One region of the Rhizobium sp. USDA 3886 genome, then DNA from elsewhere that is predicted to be linked to it. Evidence: predicted binding sites of a transcription regulator. Region 1 holds the regulator's gene; each other region holds the start of a gene.
The links. Region 1 encodes HrcA, which represses chaperone genes, less so after heat shock. Its sites were predicted from a motif close to GTTAGCACTCNCNNNNNGNGAGTGCTAAC; they were not measured.
Positions count from the first base shown of each region.

Region 1 (2,202 bases):
GTTGCGCGCGGTAGCATGCCATATTCGGCCGTGACCCAGCCCTTTCCTGTATTGCGCAGCCACGGCGGCGTCTTGTCTTCCAGGCTTGCGGTACAGAGCACATGCGTATCGCCGAATTTCACGAGGCAGGAACCTTCCGCATGCTTTGAAAAATTGCGCTCGAAAGTGACCTTGCGCATCTGGTCGGTTTTTCTGCCTGAAGGCCGCATTCTAATCTCCTGAAGCATGATGCCGAAATGCGTTAAGCGGTTTTCGGATAACATCGTGAAGTGCTCAATGGTATCGACCGCTTCTACGATTGGCGGCAACCATTTGCAAATTCCCTTTTGCTACGAGGGCGAGAACGGCTATATTTTAGGGATCGTCATCAGCGCGCAGGTCAAAGGAAATTCATGGGGTTCAGGTCGACGTCGGTTTCGGATGCCGTTGCGGCGCTGGATGAACGCTCTAAGGAAATCTTCCGCCGCATCGTTGAGGGCTATCTGGAAAGTGGCGAGCCGCTCGGCTCCCGCAATCTCTCGCGCATCCTGCCTATGTCCCTATCGCCCGCTTCCGTGCGCAATGTGATGAGCGACCTGGAAGCGCTAGGCCTGATCTACTCGCCACATGTCAGCGCGGGACGCTTGCCGACGCAGGGCGGCCTTCGGTTCTTCGTTGATGCTTTCATGCAGGTCGGCGACCTTTCCGCCGAGGACCGTGCGAACATCGACCGCCAGGTTCGTCCTGAAAGCCTTAATGCTCCTGTGGAAACGATGATGAACGAGGCAAGCCGGATGCTGTCTGGCATTTCGCGGGGCGCGGGGCTCGTCATCACATCGAAGAGCGATCCGGTCCTCAAGCATGTCGAATTCATCCGCCTGGAGCCCACCAAGGCGCTGGCCGTGCTCGTCGGCGATCACGATCAGGTCGAAAACCGCATTATCGAATTGCCAGCAGGCGTTACATCGTCGCAGCTGACGGAGGCCGCGAATTTCCTCAATGCCCATATGTCCGGCCAGACTTTGCCGGAATTGCGCAAGCAGCTCAGTCACTTAAAGGAGAACGTCCGCCACGAGCTTGATGCGCTGTCCAGGGACCTTGTCGAGCGCGGCATTGCCGTTTGGTCTGGCGATGCGGATGAAGGCAAGCCACCGCAGCTTATCATTCGCGGCCGATCCAATCTGCTCGAGGGCCTGGCTGGCGCGGAGGACCTTGACCGTCTGCGCATGCTTTTCGACGATCTCGAAAAGAAGGACAGCCTAATCGAGCTGCTGAATCTTGCCGAAACCGGCCCGGGCGTGCGTATCTTCATCGGTTCTGAGAACAAGCTCTTTTCGCTTTCCGGCTCCTCGCTGATTGTTGCGCCCTATCGCGATGATGACGACCGCATTGTCGGTGCCGTTGGGGTCATCGGTCCGACGCGGCTCAATTACTCGCGCATCGTGCCGATGGTGGACTACACAGCGCAGCTAATTTCCCGGCTTGCGCGCGGCACGCTGTAAACTCCCGAATTTCTCCTTCTTTGTCACGCAGACTTGATTTTTTGCGATCGAAGTTCGATATCGGGCGCATCTCAAGAAAACCACTACCGGAGACCGTCATGACGGACGAAACGACGAAAAACGGACCTGACGCTGCCGCGGCTGAAGCCGCAGACGACGCTGCCGCAAACGTCGAGAACGAAACCACGGTGGAAGCGCCGCCACAGCCGGATCCGCTTGAAGTGCTCAAGGCTGAAAATGTCGAGCTGCGTGAGCGCTATCTGCGCCTTGCCGCCGAAATGGATAATCTGCGACGTCGCACTGAGCGCGATGTGAAGGATGCAAAATCCTACTCAGTCGCGGGCTTCGCGCGCGATATGCTTGCCGTCTCGGATAATTTGCGCCGCGCGCTCGATGCCATCCCAGCCGAAGCGAAGGAAGCGGGCGAGGCGGGCCTCGACACATTGATCGAAGGTGTCGAGATGACCGAGCGCTCGATGCTCTCCGCGCTTGAGCGTCACGGCGTCCGCAAGCTGGATCCGGTAGGCCAGAAGTTCGATCCGAACTTCCATCAGGCGATGTTCGAGATCCCGAATGCCGAAGTGCCGAACAACACGGTCGTCCAGGTCGTTCAGGCAGGCTTCACGATCGGCGAGCGGGTTCTTCGCCCGGCAATGGTTGGCGTCGCCAAGGGCGGCCCGAAGGCTGCGGAAGCGGATATCAATACGGCGTTCACCGAAAA
Region 1 covers NZ_JBWCDC010000001.1:2,650,359-2,652,560, reverse strand. Annotated here, with positions in the region: gene rph (ribonuclease PH) at 1-209, opposite strand, end outside; gene hrcA (heat-inducible transcriptional repressor HrcA) at 393-1,481, shown strand; gene grpE (nucleotide exchange factor GrpE) at 1,580-2,202, shown strand, end outside.

Region 2 (2,202 bases), on a different contig from region 1:
GCAACGCGGCCTTCGATGTCGGACTTGGTGCCGGCACCATCGATGACCGTGGTATTTTCCTTGGTAATGGAGATCTTCTTGGAACTGCCAAGCATGTCGAGCGTGACATTTTCGAGTTTGATGCCGAGGTCTTCGGAAATGACCGTGCCGCCCGTCAGGATGGCGAGGTCTTCGAGCATAGCCTTGCGGCGATCGCCGAAGCCTGGAGCCTTGACGGCGGCGATCTTCAGGCCGCCGCGCAGCTTGTTGACGACGAGTGTTGCAAGCGCTTCGCCTTCGACGTCTTCGGAGATGATCAACAGAGGCTTGCCGGTCTGGACGACAGCTTCCAGGATCGGAAGCATGGCCTGCAGGTTGGAGAGCTTCTTCTCATGCAATAGCACATAAACATCTTCCAACTCCGCCACCATCTTTTCGGCATTGGTGACGAAGTAAGGTGAAAGGTAGCCGCGGTCGAATTGCATGCCTTCGACGACTTCGAGTTCGGTTTCAGCGGTCTTGGCTTCCTCGACGGTGATGACGCCTTCGTTGCCAACCTTCTGCATCGCATCAGCGATATACTGACCGATTTCCTTCTCGCCGTTGGCCGAGATGGTACCGACCTGGGCAATCTCTGCCGACGTATTGATCTTTTGGGCCTTGGCAAGCAGATCCTTGACAACGGCGGTGACGGCGAGGTCGATACCGCGCTTCAGGTCCATCGGGTTCATGCCGGCGGCAACGGCCTTTGCGCCTTCGCGGACGATCGCCTGGGCAAGAACGGTTGCCGTCGTGGTGCCGTCGCCGGCGATGTCGCTGGTCTTCGACGCGACCTCGCGCAGCATCTGGGCGCCCATGTTTTCGAACTTGTCTTCGAGCTCGATTTCCTTGGCCACCGAAACGCCGTCCTTGGTGATGCGCGGCGCGCCGAAGGACTTGTCGATCACGACGTTGCGGCCCCTCGGACCGAGCGTCACCTTCACGGCATCGGCGAGGATATCGACGCCGCGCAGCAGCTTTTCGCGCGCATCACGACCAAATTTGATTTGTTTGACAGACATGGCAAAACTCCCGGGCTGATCGCCCAATGGTCTTCATGAAGGGAAATAAAAAGGAAGAAACGGTTAGGCGACAACGCCCATGACGTCGGCTTCCTTCATGATCAACAGGTCTTCGCCGTTGAACTTGATCTCGGTGCCGGACCATTTGCCGAACAGGATCCGGTCGCCGGCCTTGACGTCGAGCGGCTGGATCTGGCCGGCATCATCGCGCGCACCAGGCCCAACAGCGACAACTTCTCCCTCCTGCGGCTTTTCCTTGGCAGTATCTGGAATGATGATGCCGCCCTTGGTCTTGGCGTCAGCCTCAATACGGCGCACGACGACACGGTCGTGCAACGGCCGAAAAATGGTACTAATCATTTCTGGGTTCCTCAACGAGAATGCAGCCGAATGGCCGATCTCGATAGACAATCTTAGCAGTCTTACGTTGAGAGTGCTAGGATTGATTCATGTTTTGGTCGCATTCGGCAAGTTTGCCTCAAACGTGCCACGTATTTCCAGCCGAAGGGCAGCCCAGCACTGGCAAGACCATCGCTATCGATGCTTTGGCACATCGCGCCCTTAAGATGAAAACCCGAAATTACAGTGATCGGGAACTGCTGACTGCGCCAATCGGGACTTTTCAAGATAGTTGCCCGGAACGGACGTCTCATTCGCGGAATTGCATTCCGGTCAGAGCTCGGTCAACTCTGCACCGCGTACCGAAATGATGGCCAATTGCGACAGCACAAAGGAACAAGCACGGTAGCCTTGCAGTTAATGCGTAAAGCGTGAGGGACCCACGATGAACACCCGCCCCCAATTCGCGTCGCGAACCTCGCAACTGCCGCCGCAGATTTACTACGTGCATCCCCTGATGCTGAAGGGGTTGGAGGCGTGGAGAGAGATCTTTGCGCATGCGAGTGACCTTGGCTTTGACACGGTCCTGACGGCTCCGCCTTTCGAACATGGCCATAACACCAGTGTCTTTGTCGCAAAAAGCTTCGATCGCCTCGATCCGGAATTAGGGTTGGGTGACTCCGTCACGGACGCCGTCAGAGATTTGGTCCAAGCAGCAACAGACAACAACCTCAAGATTATGCTCGACCTGGTCGTTGATCGGGTCGCCGTTGATAAGGCTTTAGGATCGATCATCGCCGATCCGCGCGTACCCCCGCACGAA
Region 2 covers NZ_JBWCDC010000003.1:1,036,598-1,038,799, forward strand. Annotated here, with positions in the region: gene groL (chaperonin GroEL) at 1-1,040, opposite strand, end outside; gene ACZ9BX_RS27810 (co-chaperone GroES) at 1,104-1,400, opposite strand; gene ACZ9BX_RS27815 (maltotransferase domain-containing protein) at 1,825-2,202, shown strand, end outside.
Region 2: the regulator HrcA is predicted to act here: its motif matches at 1,453-1,481, upstream of ACZ9BX_RS27810 (co-chaperone GroES).

Region 3 (2,202 bases), 430 kb from region 1:
AGGTATGATGCGATGGCCGCGCTCGACGACGAGATCGGGATTGGCGCAGATCATCGGCACGTTGCGCGCCTGAAAATACTTGAGCATCTCCGTATAGTCTTCCGGCTTTTCCGTCTCGTCGTCGAAGAAGCCAGTGCAGACCACGGCTTCAGCCTCCTTCGCATCGACGCGCTCAACACCGAGGCCTTCGATGAGCGCCAGATCGCGGTCAGGGCCGAGCAGGAAGACCTTTTTCGGGCCTTCGGCAATCAGGCGCCGGGTAACATCGCCGGAGGTGACGATGCGGTCATAGGCACCGTCTTGGATGCCGATCTGGCGAAGCTGGGCGACCACCTGCGGGGCGATGCGCGGGGAATTGGTGATGAGGATGACGGCTAGCCCCTCGCCGCGTGCGGCCTCCAGTGCGGTGGCGGCCTTCGGGAAAGGATCGACGCCATTGTGAAGCACACCCCAGACATCGCAGAACACCGCATCATACTGACTGGTGATCTCCGCAAAACTTCCAATCCGCTTGGCCATCCGATTTCCCGATTTGCTTTCAGTCAGGCGTGACATTGCAAAGGCATGCGGCGATGGCAAGGGATTTTCAGACGATCGCCGGCAAAAACCGCGGGAGGATTGCCAGAGAAACGCGACGGCTTCCGCAAGCCCGCCGAAGCTCAGGCAGTCAAAGGCATCGAATCGGCCAATGCTTCAGACAATTCCCCACCCTCTTCACAATTCCGGCACAAAATTCCGTGATGGGTCTTCTTGACTCCTTCTGGAGCCATCCCTAAATGCTCGGCGGTAGCACTCCTCAACGGAGAGTGCTAGCACTCATCCATGTGGGCCGCCCGGCCTGCGAATGTCATTTGATCGAGGGATTAGACAATGGCAAGCACCAACTTCCGCCCCCTTCACGACCGCGTCGTCGTTCGCCGCGTTGAATCCGAAGAAAAGACTAAAGGCGGCATCATCATTCCCGACACCGCCAAGGAAAAGCCGCAGGAAGGCGAAATCGTCGCCGTCGGTTCCGGCGCTCGCGACGAGTCCGGCAAGGTCGTCGCTCTCGACGTCAAGGCTGGCGACCGCGTTCTGTTCGGCAAGTGGTCCGGCACCGAAGTCAAGATCAACGGCGAAGATCTGCTGATCATGAAGGAAGCCGACATCATGGGCATCATCGGCTGATCCAGCCGATCGCTTTTTCCCGAAATTGCTGACAACCCTATTCTGGAGTTTTCAAAATGGCAGCTAAAGAAATTAAATTCGGCCGCACCGCGCGCGAAAAGATGCTGCGCGGCGTCGATATCCTCGCTGACGCAGTCAAGGTAACGCTCGGCCCCAAGGGCCGTAACGTCATCATCGATAAGTCCTTTGGCGCTCCGCGCATCACCAAGGACGGCGTCTCGGTCGCCAAGGAAATCGAACTTGACGACAAGTTCGAGAACATGGGCGCCCAGATGGTCCGCGAAGTTGCTTCGAAGACCAACGACATCGCCGGCGACGGTACCACGACCGCGACCGTTCTGGCTGCGTCGATCATCCGCGAAGGCAACAAGGCGGTTGCCGCCGGCATGAACCCGATGGACCTCAAGCGCGGCATCGATCTTGCCGTTGCTGAAGTCGTCAAGGATCTCCAGGCCAAGGCCAAGAAGATCTCGACCTCGGAAGAAGTTGCGCAGGTCGGCACGATCTCTGCAAACGGCGACCGGCAGGTCGGTCTCGACATTGCCGAAGCCATGCAGAAGGTTGGCAACGAAGGCGTCATCACCGTCGAAGAAGCCAAGACCGCCGAAACCGAACTCGAAGTCGTCGAAGGCATGCAGTTCGACCGTGGCTACCTCAGCCCGTACTTCGTGACTAACCCGGAAAAGATGGTTGCTGACCTCGACGACGCCTACATCCTTCTGCACGAGAAGAAGCTCTCGAACCTGCAGTCGATGCTCCCGGTTCTCGAAGCTGTCGTCCAGACCGGCAAGCCGCTGCTCATCATCGCTGAAGACGTCGAAGGCGAAGCGCTTGCAACACTCGTCGTCAACAAGCTGCGCGGCGGCCTGAAGATCGCTGCCGTCAAGGCTCCGGGCTTCGGCGACCGCCGCAAGGCCATGCTCGAGGACATCGCCATCCTGACGGGCGGCACGGTGATCTCCGAAGACCTCGGCATCAAGCTCGAGTCCGTTACCCTCGACATGCTCGGTCGCACCAAGAAGGTTTCGATCTCCA
Region 3 covers NZ_JBWCDC010000001.1:2,224,173-2,226,374, forward strand. Annotated here, with positions in the region: gene ACZ9BX_RS11475 (TIGR01459 family HAD-type hydrolase) at 1-519, opposite strand, end outside; gene groES (co-chaperone GroES) at 871-1,167, shown strand; gene groL (chaperonin GroEL) at 1,224-2,202, shown strand, end outside.
Region 3: the regulator HrcA is predicted to act here: its motif matches at 786-814, upstream of groES (co-chaperone GroES).

Region 4 (2,202 bases), on a different contig from region 1:
CGGGATGCTGCAACAAAAGCCAAGGCATTCTGTATAACGAGCTCTGCGTGCGTCATTGAGAATCTCCGTTACCTTTGTTCCCTTTATGTTCTCATTTCGCGGTAAAGTCAATCATGCACCGGCGCAGCGCGGTATGCAGCGGTCTCTCGATATCGGGCGTTGTCCAGTAATGGCCAAAAATAAGCCGAGGGATTAACCCTTATTTAAGCATGCTCTTGCTTACATTAGAGTTTGTCGCCATGGTATGGCCCTTAAGGTTGAGGGGTTAAAGCATGGATACTTACAGCGTAAATGCCAAACCTGCGCAGTATGCCGAGCGACTTCGTGATTGCCGGGCATCCTTCGAGCCGATGTTTCTGGAGATCATCAAGGAAGGCCAGAAGAGGGGCTTCAAGCCGGCGGAAGTTGCCATGGCGATCGCCGATGCTGCCGACGACATGATCCTGGAACTCGCCGCAAAGCTCGACACCGCGCACTAGCCGTCGATCGCTGCGATCCAAGGTCGTTGCGAACGAACAGGATCGCTTCTCGCGATCCCATTCGATTTCTCGGCCACGGTTGGAGTACCGTTCGGCGGCCGCTAGCCGTTGATCGTGATGCGCTTGGCACGCGATTGCGCCGTTTCGGAGCGTGGCAGGGTGATCGTCAGGACGCCGTTCTTGAAGGACGCGTCGATCTTGTCTTCCTGCACCTCGCTGTTGAGTGAAAGGCGGCGCTCGAAGCGGCCATAGAACCGCTCGGAGAACTGCCGGTCCTTATCCTCGTCGTCGGCTCGCTTTTCGCCGCGGATCGTCAGGATGCCGTTGTCGATCAGAAGTTCGATATCCTTCTCGTCCAATCCCGGGATTTCGGCGAGGATCCGGATGTCCTTATCCGTCTCCGCGACTTCGATCTTCGGCCAGGCGGTTTCGAACATGAAACCGGATCCGACTGTCGGAAAACGGCCCTCGAAGCCGCGGAAGACGTCGTCGAACAGCCTGTTCATCTCGCGGTGAAGCGCAAGGAACGGATGCTGGTCTCTGCCTGCATAACCTGTCGGGACCGGACTGTTGCTGCGGCCCCACGGAATAAGATCACGAACACTCATCTCAACCTCCATGCTTGCAAGGCGTCGAAGGATGACCTCATGCGCTCGCCTTTACCTTTGTCGATGGGGCGACATATGAGTCACCTTCGTCTGGAACACGCTTGATGCTGCGTGGAATTTCTCGCGCATCAGCATAGAGTAAACGCCAATGTCGACGTTTCCGTTCCGGAACGGCGCGTTAGCACTCTCCCCGCAAGAGTGCTAATTTTTTGCTGCAGCCCTCTTGAAATTCGAAAAAATCGGTAGCAGATTTTTTCAGCCGGGCGAGCAAAGGGCCTGGCAGCCGCCGGATCGATCACTCGCTCCGGCAGTGAAACATGGATCATCATTTGTTCATGGAGGAAAACATGACGTTCCGACCGCTTCATGATCGCATTCTCGTCCGCCGTGTGGAGTCCGAAGAGAAGACCAAGGGCGGCATCATCATTCCCGACACTGCCAAGGAAAAGCCGCAGGAGGGAGAAGTCATCGCCGTCGGTCCGGGCGCGCGCAATGATGCCGGCCAGATCCAGCCGCTCGACGTCAAGGCCGGCGATCGCATCCTGTTCGGCAAGTGGTCTGGCACCGAGATCAAGATCAACGGCGAGGACCTGCTGATCATGAAGGAAAGCGACGTCATGGGCATCATAGAGGCCCCGGCGGTCGACAAGAAGGCCGCCTAATCGGCCTTGGGCTAACCCCATTCCAACGCTGGCTGCCTATGGAGGAGTGAAGAACATGGCTGCTAAAGAAGTCAAATTCCACGCCGATGCCCGTGATCGCATGCTGCGCGGCGTCGACATTCTCGCCAATGCCGTCAAGGTGACGCTCGGTCCGAAGGGCCGCAACGTCGTGATCGACAAGTCCTTCGGCGCACCGCGCATCACCAAGGACGGTGTTTCGGTCGCCAAGGAAATCGAACTTGAGGACAAGTTCGAGAACATGGGCGCCCAGATGCTGCGCGAGGTCGCGTCGAAGACCAGCGACGTCGCCGGCGACGGCACGACGACGGCAACCGTTCTTGCCCAGGCGATCGTTCGCGAAGGCGCAAAGGCCGTTGCCGCCGGCATGAACCCGATGGACCTGAAGCGCGGTATCGACCTTGCCGTCGATGCCGTCGTCAAGGAACTGAAAAA
Region 4 covers NZ_JBWCDC010000003.1:1,369,080-1,371,281, reverse strand. Annotated here, with positions in the region: gene ACZ9BX_RS29505 (hypothetical protein) at 1-56, opposite strand, end outside; gene ACZ9BX_RS29500 (hypothetical protein) at 273-479, shown strand; gene ACZ9BX_RS29495 (Hsp20/alpha crystallin family protein) at 581-1,087, opposite strand; gene groES (co-chaperone GroES) at 1,435-1,749, shown strand; gene groL (chaperonin GroEL) at 1,805-2,202, shown strand, end outside.
Region 4: the regulator HrcA is predicted to act here: its motif matches at 1,265-1,293, upstream of groES (co-chaperone GroES).